2 regions of the Hahella sp. NBU794 genome follow, and region 2 is predicted to be linked to the other one. Evidence: riboswitches for the same ligand, from Rfam matches in the RefSeq annotation. Region 2 holds a riboswitch; the other holds the start of a gene.
What was found. Region 2 has a riboswitch for thiamine pyrophosphate ahead of thiC (phosphomethylpyrimidine synthase ThiC). Riboswitches for the same ligand answer to the same signal wherever they lie in the genome.
Positions count from the first base shown of each region.

Region 1: another riboswitch for thiamine pyrophosphate. It lies ahead of thiB (thiamine ABC transporter substrate binding subunit); the one in region 2 lies ahead of thiC (phosphomethylpyrimidine synthase ThiC).

Region 1 is NZ_CP192738.1:5,260,606-5,272,827, forward strand. Features, by position in the region: gene ACQYWX_RS22885 (response regulator transcription factor) at 1-111, opposite strand, end outside; gene ACQYWX_RS22890 (LysR family transcriptional regulator) at 242-1,123, opposite strand; gene ACQYWX_RS22895 (sulfite exporter TauE/SafE family protein) at 1,262-1,993, shown strand; gene ACQYWX_RS22900 (hypothetical protein) at 2,088-2,390, opposite strand; gene ACQYWX_RS22905 (SRPBCC family protein) at 2,594-3,142, shown strand; gene ACQYWX_RS22910 (glutathione S-transferase family protein) at 3,147-3,872, opposite strand; gene ACQYWX_RS22915 (bifunctional diguanylate cyclase/phosphodiesterase) at 4,125-6,356, shown strand; gene ACQYWX_RS22920 (sensor histidine kinase) at 6,322-8,313, shown strand; gene ACQYWX_RS22925 (hypothetical protein) at 8,310-8,795, opposite strand; gene ACQYWX_RS22930 (phosphotransferase) at 8,850-9,674, opposite strand; gene ACQYWX_RS22935 (GNAT family N-acetyltransferase) at 9,739-10,299, opposite strand; TPP riboswitch at 10,417-10,555, shown strand; gene thiB (thiamine ABC transporter substrate binding subunit) at 10,608-11,624, shown strand; gene ACQYWX_RS22945 (thiamine/thiamine pyrophosphate ABC transporter permease ThiP) at 11,686-12,222, shown strand, end outside.
Region 2 is NZ_CP192738.1:150,166-162,387, forward strand. Features, by position in the region: gene ACQYWX_RS00640 (DUF4153 domain-containing protein) at 1-431, shown strand, start outside; gene ACQYWX_RS00645 (hypothetical protein) at 502-942, opposite strand; gene ACQYWX_RS00650 (hypothetical protein) at 945-1,373, opposite strand; gene ACQYWX_RS00655 (hypothetical protein) at 1,693-2,058, shown strand; gene ACQYWX_RS00660 (DUF4105 domain-containing protein) at 2,071-3,897, shown strand; TPP riboswitch at 3,980-4,086, shown strand; gene thiC (phosphomethylpyrimidine synthase ThiC) at 4,196-6,112, shown strand; gene thiO (glycine oxidase ThiO) at 6,102-7,166, shown strand; gene thiS (sulfur carrier protein ThiS) at 7,156-7,365, shown strand; gene ACQYWX_RS00680 (thiazole synthase) at 7,413-8,204, shown strand; gene thiE (thiamine phosphate synthase) at 8,256-9,719, shown strand; gene ACQYWX_RS00690 (DUF1330 domain-containing protein) at 9,787-10,194, shown strand; gene ACQYWX_RS00695 (substrate-binding periplasmic protein) at 10,294-11,091, shown strand; gene ACQYWX_RS00700 (ABC transporter ATP-binding protein) at 11,132-12,222, opposite strand, start outside.

The DNA.
Region 1 (12,222 bases), 1.8 Mb from region 2:
TTTGGGATTGCCGTAGGCTTTGGACTGGTAACCGTAGGATTCCAGAATAGCCGACAGCAGATCCGCCTGCATCTGGTCATCTTCGATGATATATACGCACGTATCTTTCATGGCGTTTTTGCTTATCCCAAGCAGAAAAACACGGATGGAACCTTATTGTTATCGTCGCAGCCCCCAAAGCGCCATCCAATACGAAGCGCCCTCAGTTAATTGATAACTATTGGACAGAGTGAGGGTAATGTCAAAGCGAAGCGCCCAACATTTCATCCCAGAATTCCTGCGCCAGCGGCGATAACAACTGATTGCGCAACCGTATGAGATAGATGGGGACCAGACTGCGCGAAGGAAAGTTCTCCACCTGCAGGAACCTCAGTTCTTCGCGCTCCAGTTCGGCGTCCACCATATGCAGCGGAATCCGCGCCCAGCCCATTCCGGAGAGAAGCAGCCCCTTCTTCATCAGAAAGTCGTTCACATACCAGCGATGGCCGCCGGGAATCACATTGACGTGATCAAAGGGCGCCAGCGAGCCGCTGTCGGCGATCAGAATATGGGGCAGATTACGTAACTGCGCATGGCGCACCACGCCGTCCGCGCCAGCGTCGACAAAACCCGGCGCCGCAACCGTGACCTGGGTGACTTTCGCCACCTCGGTAAATTCATAGCGATCATCCAGCCCAACCTGGGGACCGATGGCCACTTCCGCTTTCTCAACCAGCAGTTGCTCCAGCACCCCGGACAAATGCTCCGTATGTAAATGCAGACGCATCTCGGGTCGCTTTTTGGCGAATGCTTTCAAGGTGTCCAATCCCGGCAAATGCGCGCACATGGCGCTCAGGGAAATGGACAGCTCCGGCGCTTTGCCCTGCGCCAGACGATGCCCCAGCATCTCCAGATCATGGGCTTTGGAAAGTAGCGCCTTGGCTTCCCGGAACAACGCCTTGCCTTCAATGGTCAGCGTCGGTCGATAGGTCTCGCGACTGAACAACTGTAAATCGAACTCCTGCTCCAGCGCCGCCACCGCCGCACTGACCGTAGATTGGGTTTTAAACAGAGCCGCCGCAGCAGCCCGGAAACTGCCATGCTCCACCACGCCAACAAATGCGCGTAACTGCTCATTCGTCATGTTCGCCCTCCCCTGAAGCTTCCATCAAAATCAACGACCACAACAATCGACAATACCGATCAACTTGAGCGATATATATCGTTATTTTACGGTCATATAACGGAGTAAGCTTGCCCCGTCAAGATCTGAGGGGGTTGTATGGACTTTGATACCGCATTCTTCTGCATTCTCGCCGCCGGGTTTATCACCGGCTTCTCCAAGTTCTCCATTGGCGGCATGGGGCTGCTCATTCTGCCGATTATCGCTATCGCCTATCCCGGCCCGGAAGCGCTGGGGATTCTGATTCCCATGTACATCGCCACGGATATTCTGGCGGTGAAAAGCTATGGCCGCCACGCCTCCTGGCCTATCGTGCTGCGCCTGTTGCCATTGGCGTTAATCGGCATCGGTCTGGGCATCTGGTTGCTCTCCAGCATCAATCCAGAACAGTTCACGCTGTTGCTGGGCGTCATGATTGTGTTGATCCTGGCGCTGGGGCTTTGGCTGGATTATCGCCCCTCCGCCATCATGCGCCATCCGGCGGCCACCCAGGCCATGGGACTGCTGTCCGGGTTCGTCACCATGACGGCGAACGCCGCAGGTCCTCTGCTCAGCCTGTATCTGATGGAGCAGCGTCTATCCAAGGAAGCTTATGTGGGCACTCGCGCCTGGGCGTTCATGATCCTGAACAGCGCCAAAGTGCCGTTGCTGATCGCGGCGGGATTTCTCAACGAGGATATCGCCCTGCGCAGCCTCGCGGGATTGCCCGGGTTACTGGTCGGATCATGGGTAGGCTATTGGCTGCTGAGAAAGCTGAACATCAACCAGTTTAAGTGGTTGATACGGGGCATGGCGGCGATCGCCGCGGTCAAGATGCTGGCGTTCGGCTGAACGCCGCCGGGGTCGGATCAAGAGCAGTTCTGAGCGCCCGGAGTCAGCGTTGTAGCCGCTGCGGCTCCGGGCCTCGATTTGCTATCTGCAATGTTTATTTGATGGGAAAGACTACGACAATGCCGTCATCGTTGTAGCGGCGATGATTGTAGTAGCTGTAACGATTATCCCATCTACGGCCGTCATGATGTTTGTAATAACGATGATGACGGTGGTGGTGACGGTTATGATGCTTATGGTGTCCGCCACGATGACGACGGTTGTCGTGATGCCCGTGGTTATGGTGGTTATCGTAACGCTTACCGTCATGACGTCCGCCATCGTGGGCCATCGCGGAGGTGGATGCGCCGGCGATCGCCAGTCCCAGGGTCAATAACAACATCGGTAACTTTTTCATTTTTAATTCCTCGCAGGTTTATCGATCACGGTTGTTACGATAAGCCAGCTAACGTGAACCTTAACTGAATGAAAAACCGGATATTTATCCGCGGGACTTCATCTTCCTCCCGTCATCTTGGCAAAGCCTGCGCCTGAGGCTACATTCGCAGTCGGCGAATCCCATCGCCGTCACCTGATAATCAATAAATTGAGAAAGCCTCCATGAAGAAAGCGCTTAAATCCACTGGGCAAATCCTGCTTGGCGTCGTTGTATTGGTCATTGTCGCCGGATTTTTTCTACCGGACTCCACTCATGTCGAACGCAGTGTAGTGATTAACGCTCCGCAGCGGCAGGTGTTTGATTTCCTTAATAGCTACCGCAACTTTAATGACTGGTCGCCCTGGGCCAAGCTGGACCCCAACGCCCAGTACCAGTTTTCAGGTCCGCAATCCGGCGTAGGAGCCAAGATGAGTTGGCGCAGCGACGACCCGAAAGTGGGTCAGGGCTATCAGGAGATTATCGCCGTCAAAGAGGCGGAGGAGATTCAAGTCACGCTGGACTTTGGCGATAACGGCCAGGCTTCCGCGTTTTACCGCCTGCAGCCTGCCGACAGTGGTGTGAGAGTGACTTGGGGCTTCGACACCGAGCACGGCTTCAACCTGTTCAACCGCTACATCGGCCTGATGCTGGAAAGGCTGTTGGCGCCCATGTATGAGGAGGGACTGCAAAGCCTGAAGCAGCGCATAGAGAATCCAGGCGCCGCCAGTTGATGATTTAACGATAACGGGCGTAGATCCGCCGGGCCCATTCCAGCTGCGGCTCCAGCTCTTTGACGGTCTGCGCCAATGCCGGCGGCGGGTCTTGCGGCCACGGGATATCAAAGGATTCCGGCTGCAGAAACGGCGTCAGCAATGAGGCCGCCGTCAGATCCGCCCGGGTGAAATAATCCCCCACCAGATAACCGTCGGTCCCCACGCGCTCATTGATACGGGCCAGCGCCACCCGGATGCGATTTAATGCGTCCGCCGCAGTTTCATCATTAATTAGCATGTGCTTGCGCATAATTTTGCTTAACTTGCCAAAGCCTAGACGCAGCAGCCACTTACCATACCAGGGCCCGTGGTGAGCCAGCATGGGAACCACCTGATCCGGACGCGTCAATAAATAGTGGTAGCAATAGCAGCGGATGGAAACGCCAATCTCTCTATCCAGATACTTTTCCCACTCCAGAGCGGCGGACCTTGCTCCCGGCTCCACCGGCGTCAAAGGTCTGTCCGAGGACAGGCCATCAAGATAGTTAATGATTTCCGCTGAGCCCTGCACAATTTTTCCATCATGCTCAATGACCGGCACCGTGGACTTATCCGCCAGCTTTTTGATGGCTTTGATGTGCGCACCGGGCATCAGGTTTTTCACCTTATATTCCAGCCCTTTATAGTCGAGCGCCCATCGCGCTTTTTCACAAAAATGGGAAATAGGGAACTGATAAAGAATGATCATGCGTTAATCCACTAAGATAGAAAAACCGTATTTAGAATACGCGGCAAATAGTTTGAATATAAGGCGCGCGGATTAAATTATAAGACTCTGTCACATCCTTTATTGACAGTGACTCTCCGCGCTTCTATCTTCAAAATAACCGCTTTTTTCAAGGCTGTCCCTCGCGCGCATCCCTTGAATGATGCGCCTTCCAGCCAAAACGTTGACAAGGTCGGAACCAGTTGACAGGGGTTCTTAGAACGGAAGGATATTATGGAAACCACGCCGATGGATGACGATGTCATCAGCTTCGCGCAGGATGAGCCGGAGACGCCCGAGCACATCACGCGAGAAGCCTGGAAAGTGCTCACCGTCGATGACGATTTCAACTACCAGCGCTCCACGGAGTTCGCACTCGCCGGTCTGAAAGTCCTGGACCGCCCCCTTCAGATACTTCGCGCCTACAGTTACGCAGAAGCCTCCAAACTACTCTCAGAACACGCTGACATCGCCATTGCTCTGGTGGACGTGGTGATGGAGACCGACGACGCAGGCCTCCGCCTCGTGCGCGCCATCCGGGAAGTGCTTGGCAATGCGGAAATACGACTGGTGCTGCTGACCGGACAGCCCGGCATGGCGCCCATGCTGGACGTCATGAAGGAATACGACATCAATGATTATTGGACCAAGTCCGAGCTGACCGACACCCGTCTGCAAACGGTAATGACCGGCTGCGCACGTTCTTACATTCAGATTCGGGAAATCGCGCGGGCGAAGCGGGGATTACAGTTGATCGCCGAGTCCAGCGACTCCGTTTACTCCGCCAAAAACCTGCAGGAATTCTCCGCACGCATGCTGGCGGAGCTGGCCAAACTTCTGGGACTGCCTCCTGACGGGCTGGTGTGCGCAAAGGCGTATACGACGACCAAGCCTGAAAGTCGCGAAAGCTACATCATCGGCGCCGCGGGAATATACTCCAACTGCATCGGCAAAACCCTGATGGAGTTTGAAGCGCCCAAGGTGCGGGAGCATCTGAACCAATGCCTGCAGGCCCGCAAGTCCATCCATGAGAAAGACTTCACTTGCCTGTTCTTTCTCGACCCCATCGGCGCCGCCGATTACGCGGCCTACATTGAGACGGGCCATCCGCTCGACTCCACCGAACAGGAGCTGATCCGCGTATTCAGCCTGAACATCGCCAACGGCTTGCAAAACGTTTCCTTGTTCAACCGGTTGGAGCGCCTGGCCTACGAAGACGACACCCTGCGCATTCCTAACCGTAATGCCTTGCTGCGCAGGCTAAGCCAAATACTCTCGCGCACGGATCGAAACCAGTATCAGCTGATGCTGGTGGATATAGACGGCTTCGCCAGCATCAACACAGCATTGGGCGCCCGTTATGGCGACTCGGTTTTGAAACTGGTGTCCAGCCGGCTCAAAGACGCCTTCAACGGAACCGTTCAGGTTTCCCGGGTCAAAGACGACCTGTTCGCCGTTCTGGGAGGCGTCAACGAGGTGTCCGTCGACAAGCTGGACGGTTTGTTCAATGGCCTGTCCGCCTCTGAAAAGAGCTTAAAACTGCTCAATATCAGCTCGGTGATCTATCCACTCAACCATCCTGACAGTTCACCGCCGGAAGTCATCACCCGCGCGGGCATTGCGTTGAAGCAGGCGAAAAAACGCGGCATCCGCCAGCACACCACTTACGACCCGGAAACCGAAGCCGCCGCCGCCAGCCGCTTTCACTTGCTACAGGCGCTCCAGGACGCATTGACCCAACAGAGCATCTACGCCGTCCTGCAGCCTCAGATCGATCTTGAAACCAATCAGGTCACCGGGGTGGAAGTCCTGGCGCGCTGGCGCCTGGAAGACGGCACGCATATTCGGCCGGATCAATTTATTTCTCTGGCGGAAACCACCGGACTCATTCTGCCCCTGGGGCAACAGATACTCACCCAGGGCTGCGCCGCCTGTCACCGCTTGCAAGATGCCGGTTATCGCGACCTCCGCATTGGCGTGAACTATTCGGTTATCCAGTTCGAACAGGACGACATGGTGGACACACTCATCCGCAGCGCCGAGGCGGTGGGAATCAGACCCCAGCAAATCGAGGTCGAAATCACCGAGTCCACGGTCATGCATAACTTCTCACTGGTGCGGGATAAGCTGGAGCGTCTGCGGGAAATTGGCGTCGCCGTGGCCATTGACGACTTCGGCACAGGCTTCTCTTCTCTCGCCTACCTGAGTCGCCTTGCGGTGGACAGATTGAAGATCGATAAATCGTTCATCGATAAAGTCACCACCGATCAAGGCGCCGCCGCGATCGCAAAAACGATTATTCAATTGGGAGAAAGCTTCAATCTCGACATTATCGCCGAGGGAGTGGAAACCAAGGAGCAGGCGCAATGGCTGCTCGACAACGGCTGCAGGAGCGTGCAGGGCTATCTCTACGCCCGCCCAATGGAGGTGGATGACCTGCTGCAATGGCTGGCTCAACGACGCTGACGCCCCCATGACCATTCAGGAGCCTTCTCTATACCACATCCGCAAACGCCTGCTGAATTTGATTGCGCCCTGGAGCATGCTGCTACTGGCGCTTTCATTCTTTCTGTACGACTACCTGCTGGATAATAAGCTGTCTCCCCTGCAGGAAAGCGCCTCCAGTTCGCTCAGCTCCGCCTACGAGACCATGGCCAGAAACTTCGGCGATCTGGCGACGGATATTCGTTTTATTGCGCACAATAAAGCGATTCGCAACGCTACGCCGGAAAACAAACAACGCGCTGAACACTTGTTGCAGGACTTTTCCGAGGCATCCGGCATCTACGACCAAGTTCGCTGGCTGGGCCCAGACGGCAGTGAATTAGTGCGCGTGGAAATGTTCGGCGCTCAAGCAATACGCATTCCTGACGAACAGTTGCAGAAAAAAAGCCAGCGCTACTACTTCACCTCCGGCATGGCCTTGAAGTCGGATGAAATTTACTTTTCTCCGCTGGACCTTAATGTCGAACACGGCTCCATCCAGATTCCCCATAACCCCGTTCTACGCGCAGTGACGCCCATTCACAATGATCAAGGCGAGCATAACGGTCTGGTGGTGCTGAACTACAAAGCCAATCTGATGCTGCAGGCTCTGCGCAATTTACACTTGCCCGCCAGCCTGCGCCTGCACTTGCTGAACTCCGATGGCTACTGGCTGTTGAGCGATAATCCCAAAGAAGAATGGGGATTTATGTTCAAGCGCACCGAATCGCGCTTTGGCGTTCGCCATCCTGAAGGCTGGGAACGCATCGCCAAGGCAAACTACGGTACCTTCACAGATGACGATGGACTCTGGCTGTTCACCACATTCTCGCCCACCTCAAACCAGAATAAGGATGATCAATACTGGAAGCTGGTGGTGAATGTGGACCCAGCCGCCGTCTCTGCGCTGCAGCGGGAGGCGCTTGCGACCACGCTGGGGGTGATCATCGGGCTTTGGGTGATTCTGTTTTTGGTCGCCATCCGCATCGCCAGAGCCGACGCCTTAAGAGACTCGCTTAATACACAGCTTAGCGCACGCAGCGGCGAGCTGGAGCATTCCAACACACTGCTGAAAGAGTCACTGGATAATTTGATGCAAACTCAGGACGAGCTGGTGCGGGCGGAAAAGCTGTCATCCCTGGGAATGATGGTGGCCGGTGTGGCCCATGAACTGAATACCCCCATCGGAGCCTCGCTGGTAACGCTGTCCTCCATGCAACGACAGGCGGAAGAATTAAAAGAAGCCTTCGCACGCGGTCTGCGCCGCTCCGATATGAACGACTACTTCACCCGCTTCGAACAAGGCTCCGCCATCATCCTCAGCAACCTCAATCGCTCGGCGCAACTGGTGCATAGCTTTAAACAGCTCGCCACGGACCGCGCCGGAGCCGAACGCAGGGTATTCTCGCTGAAAGGACTGATTGAGGACATGCTGCTGACCACCTGGCTGCGCATTCACAAAAGAGAGCACCAACTGGTGACGGACATCGACGCCGGGCTGGAGCTGGACAGTTACCCCGGAGCCTTAAGCCAAGTGCTGGAAAATCTGGTCAACAACGCCATGAAACATGCCTTTCAAGATACGCCGCAGGGCAGAGTCTGGCTAACCGCTCAGCGCCGCGATGATCAGATTGCGGAAATAGAAGTCCGCGACAACGGCGCCGGCATCCCCCCGGAAATCCTGCCCAAAGTCTTCGACCCCTTCTTCACCACCAAACGCAACCAGGGCGGCACCGGCCTGGGACTGCACCTGACGCACCAACTGGTCACCAACGTATTGGGCGGAACCATCAACATATCCAGCGCCGTCGGACACGGCTGCGTCGTCAAAATAGAACTACCGCTACATGCGCCCGCCACAGAAGAGCGCGATGTAGAACAAAAAGAAGAAGAGAAAGAAGCCGACACTGGAACTCGTGATGCGTCTATAACTTATTAGAGTCGATATCCAGCGAAACGCTTCCAGTTATTCAGGGGGATTGCGGAGCTTCCAACCATTATTTCCCCGTGATGCAAACCAAACTTTCCGCCGCTCTCTATCAGACTAATCAACGGATCAAATATATCTGGGTAGGCTAAAGCCACGTCTCGACCTTCATCGCCTCCTTCGCTCCACTCCAAGTAGCACTCACATGAGCGTCGCACGTAAGCATTTTTAACAAGGTCAGCATCTTCCGCTATCGCCATGAACTCCACCATCGCATCAGCAGATTGATCGCCGCTTATCACTAAAATTTTCACCGGCTTAAAAAATGGCGAGGATAAATCCAGTCCAAGCTCATTCGACATCACCGCAACCCGTCGCAAGTACTCGGCTATCCATTGCGCATGACTTTCAGGATCACCTGACGCCAGCCAATTGATGCGCTTAAGTCTATTCAGGCTATCGAACAATACGTGTCCGTATTTGCTGTTGGGCATGTCTTAGTCTGTGGGTCGGTTTGCTTTGGCGAGACTCCAAAAGAATAGTATCAATCACCCGGTTTGTTCTTCTCTCACTGCAAACCAAAGTTGTTCCAGGAGTTGATTGATATGCGCGGCAAGATGCAGTCGTTTTTCGATTTCCTTTGCGCTCAAGTTGGCGCAAACGGGCAAAGCGTATAAATCATCTGCTTCAAGATCGTGGTGTTGCAGGAGCGAGGCCATGTCCAGCCAGGGCCAGCCCAGGCCGGCATATTCCCAGTCCAGCACGATCAGCTGTCCTTGATCCAGACACAGGTTGCCTGAGTGCAGATCATGGTGGGTCAGCGCCATTGCGTCGTTGGGAATAGCGGAAAACGCATCTTCAAGTTGCTGCAGATAAGCCTGATGCGCAGCCGCAGCGGCGCGCTCCTGTAGACGACCTCGATAGAGCGCCATCAGGGCCTGGTAATCGAATGCAGGACCTTCCGTGATGCGCTGCAGATCTGCGACGAACGCCAGTAACTGCTCGACGGTCTGTTGCGAGGCGACGTACTGATCACCGGCTTCGGTCAGGCTGGCGCCATGATGCGTCATCAACAGCCAACCTTCCCGCCACGCGTTACAGAGCACTCGCGGCGCCCAGCGAGCGCCCTGGATCAGTCGCAGCACATCCGCCTCAAGTCGCCGGTCAACGCCAAAGGCGCGTAACAAGCTGGCGTTGATACGCAGCACCAAATCGCCTTGCGGACCCTGCGCTCGAAACAACATATTGCTGTGTCCTGACGCCAGCATGAGTCGCCAGTCCATCCCCGCCCCCAGAAAGGCGTCAGCCGCCCGCAGCCGCTCCGCAACAAACGGGCGTTGTGTGGGCTCTTCTGACTGTGGGGTATCGCTCATGCCGTGCTCATTATTTAAGGGTGTGAAAGGTTTATGGGTGTAAAAGGTTTATGGAGGCGACAGGTTAATGGGTAGTCCAGTTTCCCGCCGCAATTCTCGCGTACACGCAGGTGTTACGAAACTGTCCCTGGTTATCCATGCGCTCGTTGCGCAACACGCCTTCAAGCTGAAATCCTGCGCGCTCCGCCAGTTTGCGACTGCTGAGATTGCGTTCGTCCGTGGTCAGATAAACCCGGCTGGCGGCCAGCTCAAGCAACGCGTACTCCGCCAACGCCTTTACGCCCTCCGTCATATAACCGGCGCCTTGCAGGCGCGCCGAGCCCCAATAGCCCACCTCATGATGACGCAAAGCGGCGTTGGCCTTACGCAAACCGCACACTCCCGCCAACGCGCCATCTTCCTTGCGCAGCAGCATCAGATTCACTTCTTCCTCCAGCAGATAGCGAGCGTATGCCTGCCGACACCAGCGGGCGGTCTCCTCTACGCTCGGCGGCGGCGTCATCCAGTCCAGCCAGGGTTGTAGCTGATCCAGAGATTCTATGATTGTCTGGTTTAGCGCCGGACCGTCTTCCGGACTCACCACCCGCAACGTTAAACGCTCGGTTTCCATCTTTGTAAACGCCATCCTGTCTTGACTCCTTGTTAAGGTTTACTCGCATTACGCCAGCGCAGACAGAGTTTCCTCACTGCAAAATATCCTGCGTCCGCGTAGATTGTCCCATCGCTTTTGGTTAGAATCCGGGCAGTCTCATCGGGGCGCCTGACTCCACTGCGTTTATTCGACGCGCCATTGCGCATGAATGCGCGCCAGTCAGGCTGAGAGTGTACCCGTAGAACCTGATCCAGTTAATGCTGGCGTAGGAAATGAGGCCGGCTAATCCGCTTTCTGGATAAGGCCGCCGCTTCCGCGCCTCGCTGTTTAGAGGAGCCTCCATGTACAACCTGTTTCACACTGCATCCGTATCTCGCGTCGCCCGTACGCTTATCGCCGCGTCTATCGCGACCTTCGCCACCAGCGCCAGCGCGGCGGAAGAGCTGACGGTCTACACCTACGACTCCTTCATCAGCGAATGGGGACCCGGTCCCGCGCTGGAAAAAAGCTTCGAAGCCGCCTGTCAGTGCGATCTTAAATTCGTCGCCCTGGAAGACGGGGTCAGCATTCTTAACCGGCTGCGCATCGAAGGCAAGAACGCCAAAGCGGATGTGGTGCTGGGTCTGGACACCGGATTGATAGAAGAAACCCGCAAAGAAGGTCTGGTGCAGCCGCACTCAGTCGCCTTCGACGCCCTGACGCCAGTGCTGAAATGGAGCGATAAAGACTTCGTACCTTTCGATTACGGCTATTTCTCATTTATCTACGACAGCCAGAAAATCAAGCAGCCGGCGCAATCTCTGCAAGAACTGGTGAACTCCTCCGCCTCGGTGATTTATCAGGACCCGCGCACCAGCACGCCGGGACAGGGCATGATGATGTGGATGAAGAGCGCATATGGCGATCAGGCGGAAAACGCCTGGAAACAGTTGGCGCAACATACCGTCACCGTCACCAAAGGCTGGTGGGAAGCCTACAGCATGTTCCTGGAAGGCGACGCGGATTACGTACTCAGCTACAGCACGTCTCCCGCCTATCACCAGGTGGCGGAGGACAAATCGCAATACAAGGCGGCGCTGTTCAGCGAAGGCCATGTGATGCAAGTGGAAGTCGCCGCCATCGCGGCGAATAGCGAGAAGAAGGCGCTGGCCAATCGCTTCCTTGAATTTCTGATTTCTCAGGAAGCGCAGGAAGTCATCCCGGTGACAAACTGGATGCTGCCGGTCCGCAAGGGGGTCAAACTGCCCAGCGCTTTCGATACGCTGATTCAGCCCAAGCCCATTGAGTTGACGCCGGAGTACATCGCGGCGAACCGTAAAACATGGATCAAGGAATGGCGCAGCGCCGTCGCTCAATAAGCGCCGCCATCTCTATTTGTTGTTTTAACTGGTCGGCTTTTTCCATGCAGGTTGTACTTTGATGAAGCTGAGCGCATTCACCTCAGGCAAATGGGCCGGCTGGCCCGCCCTGGGTTTGGTCGCCGCCGCAACGGCCCTGGCCTTCGGCGGCCTGATTGGGTTCAATCGCAGCGAGTTCGACTGGAGCTATTTCAGCGATCCCTACTTTCTCGCGATCCTGCGCTTCACTCTGTTGCAGGCGACGTTGAGCGCTGCGTTGTCGGTCGTCCTGGCCTGGCCGATGGCCTTGGCGCTCAGTTATCTCAAGGACAGCACGCACAAGCGCGCGTTTCTCAGTCTGTGCGTGCTCTGTTTCGTGATGCCGACGCTGATCGTGATCACCGGCATTATCAGTCTGCTGGGTCGCTCCGGCAGTCTCAGTCCATTATTGGGAGACGACTGGAACCTGTATGGCCTGAGCGGCATCCTGATCGCGCATATCTACCTTAATCTGCCCTTTGCGGTGCGCACCCTGTATTTGCGTCTGCAGTCCATTCCCGACGCCAGCTGGCGTCTGGCGCGCCAGCTCAAGTTCACCCGCGCGCAGCGTTTCCGGCGA
Region 2 (12,222 bases):
AGAGCGCCCAGTATTACTATGACTGGGAGCAAAAACAGCGCCTGGCGGAACTTTACTCGAAGCAGGCTGGTGTGGAATGGCTTAACGAAGGCGTAGCCGATAAGGCGGCGTTTGAGCGTAGCATAGAGCCGGAGTTGTGCCGGGAACAATTGTGTTTCGCCTTAACTGTGGACCTGGACGACGATGGTGAAGAGGAAGTCTTGATTGCCGATAGTCCCGAGTATATTTACGATCTTAAAGTTTATGATTTGGATGAAGCGGGCGCATGGAATAAAGTGGGTCGGTTGATCATGCCCAGCTCCTCGTATTATTACAACGAAGATTTACTTGGCGTACTCAAGAGAGGCCAGTACCGCCTTGAGTTGCCGCGTTATAAGTCAATTCATTTTGGCGGTACGGTGATGTCCTTTTCGCCAATGCGCTCTGAATAGAATACGGAGCTGCGACTGGCCTCTCCGTTTTAAAAACGAGGGAGGCCGGTAGTCAGGCGTTAAAAATAGGCTAATTCTTCACATTAACGCGGGTTTCCTCAGGGCATTTGGCGGTGGTGCCGAATGCCTGCTCCGGCTCCAGAAACACCACATTCACGTCATCAATCAGCCACTCGGCGCCTTCCTGCACATAAGCCAGATAAAACGTTAACGGCTCTCCGCCGATGCCGTAGCCATTGACCGTCAGGCAGCCGCTATCCTCTCCAACCGCGGCGGAATGGGAGTGCTCCCGCAGCATGTAGGCTTTGAATCCTAACTGTGCGAACGCCGCCTGATCGCCCGCCACTTGGTCCACGACCCGCCGGGAAAAGTACAGCGGATAGTCTGCGCTCAGCGCGTTGGCGTCGACGGCCTCCGCGTACAGGCGATAATTCGGATACAAGGGATCGAGCTCACCAACGGATGCGCATCCTGTTGCCAGCAGACATAGAATCAGTCCCCAGATTTTCATGCTCAGTTCCCCATGATGTTCCGTAGTTGTTCGTCGTAGGCGTGATTACGTTGCTGCATGGCTTTGGCGGCGCGGCACAGCAGACCGGAGCAGGAAGTAATTAACGCCTCAAGATCAAAACTGCCGCCTACGGTGATACTAATAAGTCCTATAGAGAACGTGGCGTTGTACTTGATCAGATTCCCTTCGCCATTGGCGAACGCAATGCTCACCCATTTCATCTTGGCGCCAATCGCCTTTAACGCCGGCTCGCCGCTGAAGGTCAGCACTCCCGCCGAACCGGACAGCGTCGCCTTGCCATCCTGATCCACCGCTAACTTAAACGGCCCCTGACTACGCACGATCTTCGCTGTCAGTCCCTTGTCTGTCGAATAAGCCGTTTCAATCAACTTGGCGACAGAAATCTTCAACTCAGCCCGCGTCGGATTCATCTCATGTTTCCTCAAAAGCTAGTTAAATTCAATTTTTATTGGCAATAAATATTGCTTTTAAGAAAATAAATCAGGAGAAAGCACAAGAGAATCGGTGTTTTGGTTTAAGGAAAAGCGACTAACCGGAAATGCCGAAAAGCGGGCTTGGTAAGCCTGATTGGCCGATAAAATGCATCTTTAAATCAATGAATTAACTAAACATATACAAAGCTGATGCTTAAAGGTGAGAACTTAACCTATTCCCAAAAAAGCAAGTTATGTATACTGCCCGCCCCTTTTAAATGGGGTTAGGAAAAAGAAAAGTTTTAGAGGAATTAAAATGTTAGTTAAGGCAGTAAAGGCAATCGCTCTTACCTCAATGGTTTTCTCAGCAGGTTGCGCATCTATCCTGAACGAAGACACTCAGAAAGTTAATGTATTGTCCACGAGCGGAGAGAAGTTCTCCGGTACTATCGACGGCGTTCCTTTTGAAGGTCCTGGCGTTGTTGAAGTAAAGCGTGCGAACAGAGACAAAGTCATCGTTGTGGACTCATCTGAGTGCGCCAAAGAAACCGTGATGACTAAAAGTGTAGATCCGATATTTTTCGTGAATGTTCTGTCTGGCGGTGCTTTTGGTTCCACCACTGACTACTCAACTGAGAAAATGTGGAAATACCAAGATTCAATCACTGTTAGCTGTAAATAATTATTTTTCGCGATGAAAAATACTTTTAAGGGAGGCTTAATCGCTTCCCTTTTTTTAGCATCATCTGTATTCGCCGCGTCTGTTAAAGAGGTGGTTGACCTCGCCTTAGAAAAAGAGCTTTATCAGGACCCTGCCTGGAAGTCGCTGATTCACTTTCAAGATGGCAATACGAAAGTTAATGATAATTCTTTTATACTGTCCGGATCAGACTTTAATCCTAAGAACGAGCTTGTACTTACCATAAACTATTTATTGAATAGTTCAGGAGATAGTCAGGCAATATGCCGCTTTCCTGCTCGCTACTATTGGCTTGGCGAGAAACTGTCGATAGATACTGCTAATTTAGAAAATTGTTCTGGCCTGAAAGAATATATTAGTCGCGCTCCAATTGATGATATAGATCTTGTCTATTCATCTGAAAATCTGTCGCAGCCATCAAGTATGATGGGACATATATTGCTAAAGATTTCCGGAAAGAATGATGAAGGGCGCATAGTCGAGCATGGCGTTTCCTTTTTTACTGAAGTGAAAGGCGTTAACGTTCCTAAAATAATGTTTGATAGCCTGGTGGTGGGTAAACCTGGTTATTTTGCGCTAACGCCATACTCTGACAAGCTGGATCAGTATCTAAGGCGTGAACAGAGAAATGTCTGGGAATATCGCCTGGATTCAACTGAGTTCCAAAGGAAATTAATTCAGTACCACATATGGGAATTAAAGCAGACAAAACTGGATTACTTTTTTCACGACTATAACTGCGCAACGCTAACCAGTTTTATGGTTTCTTTTATTGATCCCAGCGTATTGAACATGGATGGTCTATGGATGACGCCGCTTGATGTAGTGAAGCAGGCGCATCAGGCGGGAATTATTGACCACGTTTCAGTATTGCCGTCAAACCGATGGAAAATTCGCATGCTGGAGGAGAGTCTTCCTCGTAGCGTGGCCGATAGCGTCAAGAAGTCAGTTGAGCATAATGAAATTAATGACCTTCCTGATTCGGATAACCCAGAGCAAGATTTTCTTATGCTTCAGCTTGCTGGTTATTACACTGATTACCTGCATGAAACAGACCTAATTGATGCGCGCTCTTGGCGTAATCTAACGGATAAAGTGGAGCAGAGAAAAGCGAGGCAAGAGGAAGTCTACGAAATAGATATTTCGGAATATAAGAACCCTGTAAAAACGCCAAAGGACAGCCAGTTGTATAGCGGTTTAGCGTTAATCGGTGATGAGGCATTCATTAGAGTAGGCTTTTTGCCTGCATCTCATGGCATCGAAGACGATAATCGGCAGTTTTTCAGTGAAAATGAACTGAAGCTCGGGGATCTTTCTTTCCTGGTCTCGCCTGAAGATGGGAAAGTTAAACTGGATAGGTTTCAGTTATATTCAGTCTCATCTCTGATCCCTTGGGATAGCTTCACGGGAGGCCTGTCTGGCCGCCTGGAAGTTGGGCTGGAGCAGCATTATGACGAACATATACGTCGACATAGCGCAGCCAATATCAGCGGAGGTCTCGGAATGACCTTTGCCTTAGACAGAGATATGAGCGTTTACTTCCTTGCGATGGGCGGGTACGGGTTTGGAGATGGAACTTCTTATTTGTACCTCAATCCAGAAGCAGGAATGATCATCAATGAAGTATACGACATGAAATCCATCATCTCTTATCAGACAGTATGGAATCAGCTTGACTCAGGCGAGGCCTACCACTCTTTCAATCTGAAGCAGTCAAAGTTCATTGGCGATGACTATGCAATCTTTCTTGACTATGAGCGGCGTTGGAGCAGTTCTTATTCCAGTGATGGCGTAGAAGCCGTATTTAAATATTATTTTTAGTCGATGGAACGACTTCTCTCCCTAACGCGTGTTGGGTCACGTCCACTTGCCATCCACCCGCCACCAAGCCTAAACTAATCGGCACATCTTGTCGGGGTGCCTGGAGTAACAGGCTGAGACCACAACACAGTGGGGCCCGTAGAACCTGATCTGGTTAGTACCAGCGTAGGAAACAAGTAGTTCATCAAAAGTTCTTAGCGGCGCTCCATCATTGTGACGCGGGCCCGATTGCAGACCAAGACGTTGATGCCCTCTCTCCTCCCTGGTGCTACCCCATACAACCAACTAGGAGAGTACTGTGGGCGGCACAATCGATATCAATAAAATCAGCAAACTCAGTGAGTCGGCGCAGGTGGATGCGCTGTCCACGCAACCGTTTCCCGCTTCCCAAAAAATCTATGCTGAAGGCAGTCGTCCCGACATCCGGGTGGCGATGCGCGAAATCACGCTGACGCCGACGCCCTTGCAGGATGGCGCTACGGAACAGAACCCACCGCTGCGGGTATATGATACTTCCGGTCCCTACACGGACCCCGCTGTCGAGATCGACGTGCGACGCGGTTTGCCACGTATGCGCGAAGCCTGGATCAATGAGCGCGGCGACACGGAACATCTTCACGGCTCGTCTTCGTTTTACGCCAAAAGCCGGGAACAAAATCTGTCCCTAGACAATCTGCGTTTCGAACACCGTCACGCTCCCCGTAAGGCGCGCGCCGGGGGCAACGTCAGCCAGCTGCATTACGCCCGTAAAGGCATTATTACGCCGGAGATGGAATACATCGCCATCCGTGAAAATCTGGCTCTGGAGCAGGCGGAAATTGAGAACGCCATGGGCAGCCAGCATCCCGGCATGAACTTTGGCGCCAACACGCCCCGTTACATCACCCCGGAGTTCGTGCGTCAGGAAGTGGCGGCGGGACGGGCGGTGATTCCCTGTAACATCAATCACCCTGAAGCGGAGCCGATGATCATCGGCCGCAATTTTCATGTGAAAGTGAACGCCAATATCGGCAATTCTGCTGTGACCTCGTCTATCGAAGAAGAGGTGGAGAAGCTGGTGTGGGCGACCCGTTGGGGCGCGGATACGGTGATGGATTTATCCACGGGTAAAAATATTCACGAAACCCGTGAGTGGATCATCCGCAACAGCCCGGTTCCTATCGGCACAGTGCCGATTTATCAGGCGCTGGAGAAAGTCGACGGCGTCGCTGAAGACCTCAATTGGGAAGTGTTCCGCGACACCCTGATTGAGCAGGCGGAGCAGGGGGTGGATTACTTCACCATTCACGCCGGCGTGCTGTTGCGTTATGTGCCCATGACCGCCAAGCGTCTGACCGGCATCGTCTCGCGCGGCGGCTCCATCATGGCGAAGTGGTGTCTGGCGCATCACAAGGAAAATTTCCTCTATACCCACTTTGAAGAAATCTGCGAGATCATGAAAGCCTATGACGTCAGCTTTTCGCTGGGAGACGGACTGCGTCCCGGCTGCATCGCCGACGCCAATGACGAGGCGCAATTCAGTGAGCTGCGCACATTGGGCGAACTCACTGAGATCGCCTGGAAGCATGATGTGCAGACCATCATTGAGGGCCCTGGCCATGTGCCCATGCACATGATCAAGGAAAACATGGAAGAGCAGCTCAAGCACTGCAAAGAAGCGCCCTTCTACACGCTGGGGCCGCTGATCACGGATATTTCTCCAGGCTACGACCATTTCAGCTCTGGCATCGGCGCCGCCATGATCGGCTGGTACGGTTGCGCCATGTTGTGTTACGTGACTCCCAAAGAGCATCTGGGGCTGCCCAACAAGGACGACGTCAAACAAGGGCTGATCGCCTACAAGATCGCCGCCCATGCGGCGGATCTGGCGAAAGGCCACCCGGGGTCGCAGCTGCGGGATAACGCCATGTCCAAGGCGCGTTTCGAATTTCGCTGGGAAGATCAGTTCAATATCGCCCTGGACCCGGACACCGCCCGTGCGTATCACGACGAAACCCTACCCAAAGAAGGTCATAAACTGGCGCACTTCTGCTCCATGTGCGGACCCAAATTCTGCTCCATGAAAATCACTCAGGATGTACGCGATTATTCCGCCAAACTGGAGGCGGAGAAGGCGCAGGCTGAGGGCGCGTCGCAGCAGGAAGCGGAGCAGGGCATGCAGGAGATGTCGCAGAAGTACAAAGACGCGGGGCGGCGTCTGTATCATGAAATCTAAGCTGCGTATCGGCATCGCCGGCGGCGGTCTGCTCGGGCGCTTGTGCGCCTGGCGGCTGGCGCTGCTGTACCATGAGGTCACTCTGTTTGACGCTGGAGACTTCGAGCGGCCCGGCGGCGCCTGCTGGACCGCGGCAGGCATGATTTCGCCTCTGAGCGAGCTGGTGTCCGCAGAGCCAGAGGTGTACCACATGGGCATGCGCAGCCTGGATATCTGGCCCCGATGGATCGCCGAGCTGGAGCGTCAAACCGGCATGTCGGCCAGCTATCGTCAGGCGGGCTCGGTGGTGGTGGCGCACCCGCTGGATAAGGCGGAGCTGGCGCAGTTTCAGCGTGACCTCAACGCCAAACTTCCCGCCGACGAAGCCTTGCAATGGCTGGATCGAGAGGGCGTCGCCAGGTTGGAGCCGGGGCTGGCGGATCATTTTGAGCAGGGCCTTTACCTGCCTTCGGAAGCCGACGTAAACAGTCGCCTGTTGCTCAACGCGCTGCTCGCCGCGCTGCGACAAGGCGGCGTTCGCCTGGTTTCCGACACGCTGGTGGAGTGCTCCGCACACCGTATGCATTGGAGCAGCGGCAGCGAGCGTTTTGACTGGGTCATCGACGTACGCGGCCTGGGCGCCAGTCGCAATATGACGGGACTGCGCGGCGTGCGCGGAGAGGTCATGATCATTGAAACTTCCGAAGTCAGCCTGAACCGTCCTGTTCGTCTGATGCATCCCCGCTATAAGTTATATGCGGTTCCGCGCTTGAATGGCCAGATCATTATCGGCGCCACGGAAATTGAAAGCGCGGATATGTCGCCGATCAGTTTGCAATCCACGCTGGAGCTGAGCAGCGCTCTGTATGCGTTGAATCCGGCATTCGCGGAGGCGAGGGTGGTGGAGACCAGCGTCAACTGTCGTCCGGCGTTGCCGGATAACCTGCCCAGGGTGACGCGAGAGCCGGGGCTGATCTGCGCCAATGGTTTGTATCGCCATGGCTATCTGTTGGGGCCGGTGGTGGTCGGGCAGGTGCTGGACCAATTTCACAGCGAGAAACAATATGCCGCCTGAAATCGAAATTACGTTGAATGGCGAACCTACCCAGGTGCGCGACGACGCCCTATCTGAAGTGCTACAGACATGCGGCTATGCGGGCGTAGGTTTCGCCGTCGCCATCAATGGCGAGTTCGTGCCGCGCTCCGCTTACGCGCAAACCAAAGTGAGCGCAGGAGATCTGGTGGATGTGGTGGCCCCGGTGGCGGGTGGCTGACGCGCCTTGAAACAAGTACAGGTGGCCATCGCCACCGGAGGTAAATCGTGGATAAGCTGTCTCTGTATGGAGAAACTTTTGCGAGTCGTCTGCTGATCGGTTCGGCGTTGTACCCGTCGCCGGCCATCATGCTGGAGGCGGTGCGCGCCAGCGGCGCCGAGATCATTACATTGTCCCTGCGGCGACAGAATCCGGCGCACCAGGACGGCAAAGTCATTTGGGACTACATCCGCTCCAGCGGCTGTAAACTGCTGCCCAATACCGCAGGCTGTAAGTCGGCGAAAGAGGCGGTGACGCTGGCGGAAATGTCCCGGGAAATCTTTCAGACGGACTGGCTGAAACTGGAGGTTATTGGCGACGATTACAGCCTGCAACCGGACCCTTATGGACTGGTGGACGCCGCGAAAGAATTGAGCAAACGGGGCTTCAAAGTGCTGCCCTACTGCACGGAAGATCTGGTGTTGTGTCGCCGCTTGCTGGATGCAGGCTGTGAGGCGCTGATGCCCTGGGGCGCGCCGATAGGCACCGGTCAGGGATTGCTGAACAAATACAACCTGCGCATGTTGCGGGAACGTTTGCCGGATACCCCGATGATTATCGACGCGGGTCTGGGTGCGCCCTCCCATGCGGCGGAAGCGATGGAGATGGGCTTTGACGCTGTGCTGTTGAACACGGCGGTCGCTAAGGCCCATGACCCAGTCGCTATGGGCGGCGCATTCAAAATGGCGGTGGAAGCCGGTCGCGCCGGCTACAACGCCGGCCTGATGCTGGCGCGGCAGACCGCCAGCCCCAGCACGCCCACCATCGGCATGCCTTTTTGGCAGCGGCAGTCGCAATGAGCCTTGCCTTACGCCACGTTTGCTTGATCGCTTTGAGAGATAACCGCCACCATGACTGACCCGAAGCCGAAAGTATGGATCATCGCCGCCTCAGACAGCGCGGGCGCCTCCGGAGTGCAGGCGGATCTCGCCACCTTGCACGGGCTGGATGTCCATGGCGGCGCTGCAATCACTGCCGTTACCGCACAAAATTCGCAGGAGGTTGTCAGCATCAATCCCGTTTCCGCATCAGCGTTACGAGACCAGTTGCAGACCCTGCGTGCGGACGGCGATGCAGCGGCGATTAAGATGGGTCTGCTGGCCGATGCGGAACAGGTAGAGGTACTACGGGAGTTTTTGCGCGACTTCCCCGGGTTGGTGGTGCTTGATCCGGTGTTGGGCAGCACGACTGGCGCTCATTTCGGCCTTGCGGTGGCGGCCTTGAAAACGCTGCTTCCTCATGTCGATGTGGTGACGCCGAATATTCCAGAAGCGGAGCAGTTAGTGGACATGCGCATCAGCGGGCCGCCGGATATGCTGTCCGCCGCTGGTCGGCTGCGTGAGCTTGGCGCCAAAGGCGTCTGGCTCAAAGGTGGTCATTCGGCGCAAGACGGACCCTGTCTGGATTTGGTGTGGGTGTCGGAGCAACCCTGCTGGTTTGCGCAACCGCGCCTGTCTGTACGTCATAGCCGCGGCACGGGCTGCACGCTCGCCAGCGCATTGGCGGCTTTTGTCGCTCGGGGAGAAGCGCTGACGGATGCGGCGGCGTTGGCCAGCGCTTATGTGAGACAGGGGTTGCGTCAGGGTTACGCCATTGGCCCTGGACCCGGCCCCATTGCGCGCCTGGGCTGGCCGACACAGATGACGGATTTTCCCAGAATTGTCGATCGCCTGGACTGGCTGGATTATTCCGCTTTTCCCGATTGCGGCGAATCGCCTTTGGGATTGTATCCGGTGGTGGACTCGGTGGAGTGGCTGCGTAAGTTATTGCCGCTAGGGATTGATACCTGTCAGTTGCGCATTAAGAGCGATGACCTGAGGTTGTTGGATACGGCTATCAAAGATGCGGCGGAACTAGGTCGGCAATACGGCTGTCGCCTGTTTATCAACGACCACTGGCGTTTTGCGATCAAACATGGCGCTTATGGCGTGCACTTGGGCCAGGAGGATATTGCTGACGCTGATCTGGACGCTATCCGCGATGCCGGTTTGCGCCTGGGCGTGAGTACGCATGGCGACTTTGAGTGGGCCCGCGCGGCGTCGATAAAGCCCAGCTACATCGCCATAGGAGCGATTTTTCCGACGCAAACCAAGGAAGTGCGCATTGTCGGTCTGGAGAAGCTGTCCCGCTGGGTTAGGTTACTCAACCATAACTATCCACTTACCGCCATCGGCGGCATAAATCTTGGTAATATCGAAGCGGTCCTGAGCACCGGCGTCAGCTCTGTAGCGGTAGTGTCCGCGATTACCCAGGCGCAGGATTTTCGTGAAGCCGTGGCGAACCTGAACCGCAAACTTTTGAAAGGAGCGGAATAACGCGGCATTATGCTGACCCAGTGCGACACAGGTCGATGGAAGCCTATGATTTAATGGAGAAAAAACGATGGCCTCGATTAATCCTGACTGGGAAGAACTTGCCGAATTGATAGCCCGGATGCCAGCAGATCAGCCCGTTGTAATGCTGAACCTGCTGAAGTTTCATGAGGTCGCCGCCTATGCGGACGCCTCCGTCCATTGCAGTGGTAGAGAAGCCTACGCCACCTACTCACAAACCGCGCTGCAGAAAGTGCGCGAAGTCGGCGGCGAGTTGCTGTGGATGGGACGGGCCCAGGCGTCTGTGATCGCGCCAGCGGGAGAGACATGGGATGAGGTTCTGTTGGTGCGTTATCCCTCCATCCAGGCATTTCGCCGCATGTTGTCCATGCCTGACTATCAAGCCTGCGTCATTCACCGCACCGCCGCTTTGGCTGACTCCCGTCTGATCGCCACCACGGAGCATGATCCACAATGAAATTGCGGAGGTCGTCGGGAGATAAATTGAACAATTTGTGTTCAGGGTCAATACTAAAAACGCCTGAAATGGAAAATCACAGTATTCGGGATCAATGCAATGACCCTTTCTAGCGGCGAATACAGTCGGAGAACTGGCGTTCTGGGCATACTGTTATGCTTGGCGCTCACCAGTGCGGCGCTCGCTGATTGTGATCGTCCACTATCCGTTGGCTGGGAGTCCTGGCGTCCGTACATGTACAAGAACGAGGAAGGGCGCCTGAGCGGTCTGGACATTGAGCTGATTCAGGCGGTGGCGGATCGAATGGGGTGTCAGCTGGAGTTTTCCGAAATCCCGTTCAAGCGGCATCTCCTGCAATTACGTCAGGGTAAAATTGATCTCGCCACCTCGGTGCAAAAGACGGCGGCGCGAGAAGAATATGCATGGTTCTCACAGACCTATCGCACCTCCGCCTCCAATCTGATTATCCGCCGCGAAGACGCCGACCGTTACCACTTCAAATCCTTCAAGGAAATGACCCAGAGCCGTTTCAGGCTGGGCGTGACGCGGGGTTATTTCTACGGCGATGACGTCAACAAGTACATCGAGAAAGAAGATGGACAGCTACATGTCGAAGACGTGGTGTCTGACGAACTGAACTTGATGAAGCTGCTGGCCAGGCGGGTGGACGGCATCTTCGCCGACCCCATCGTGATCTACAGTCTGGCCAGAGATATCGGCAGGAAAGACGAGATTGCGGTGCACCCTCTGGGCCTGGTTTCCGACACGTTTTACATCATGGGGAGTAAGGCTTCGGTATCGCCGAAAACTATGGAAAACCTGAATCAGGCATTGCAGAGCTTGCAACAGAGCGGCGAATTCGACGCTATCGTTAATCGCTATCTGGAGGGAAGCTAAGGCGTCTCAGCATGGACGCCTTAACTTTCTTACGACTTCCTCAGGAGAACACCGTCTCCACTTCCGCTTCGCCGCCGGTCTGCACCTGCCATTGCGACCAGTACATACCCTTGCGCTCCAGCAACTGGCGATGGCCGCCTTGCTCCACCACCTTGCCGTGATCGACCACTACGATATTATCCGCGTGGACAATCGTTGAAAGACGGTGAGCGATCATCACTACCGTGCGGCCATGGGCGATGTGTTTCAGCGAGCGCTGAATCGCCGCTTCGGTCTCGTTATCAACGGCGCTGGTGGCCTCATCAAGCACCAGAATCGGTGGATCTTTCAACAGCGCGCGCGCCAAAGACAAGCGCTGGCGTTGGCCGCCGGATAGTTTGACGCCGCGTTCGCCGACAGCCGTATCCAGACCTTCAGGCAGACGCGCGATGAACTCCCAGGCTTCCGCCGTTTTGGCTGCGGAGATGATCTCCTCTTCGCTGGCGGTGGGACGGCCATAGGCGATGTTGTCGCGAATGCTGCCTTCGAACAGGAACACATCCTGACTGACCAGACCAATGGCGCCGCGAAGCTCCTTGAGAGGCAGCTGTTCGATAGGCACGCCGTCCACCAGAATCGAGCCCTGCTTAGGTCTGTAAAAGCGCAGCAGCAACTTGATCAGCGTCGACTTGCCAGACCCGGTGGCGCCGACCAACGCCAGGGTGGCGCCGGCTTTGACCTGCAAGTTGACGTTTTCCACGCCGCCCGCGCCAGCGGAGTATTCGAAGCTGACATTCTGGAAGTCCACTTCGCCGCGCACAGGCTGCGGCAAGGAGCGCGAACCTTCATCGCGTACGTCGATGGGGGTTTCTATCACGCCCAGGATGCGTCGGGTGCTGGCCATGGCGCGCTCAAACAGATCCACGGTTTGCGCCAGATTGGTCAACGGCCACAGCAGACGCTGGGTCAGGAACACCAGCACGCCATAAGCGCCGGCGTTGAGTTCGCCGGACAAGGCCTGCATACCGCCCACGGTGAAGGTGGCGAGAAAGCCCGCCAGAATCGCCATCCGAATAACCGGAATGAAAGCGGAGCTGACTGCGATCGCTTTGCGGTTGGCCTGAACATAGGCGTCGCTGGCTTCGCGCAGGC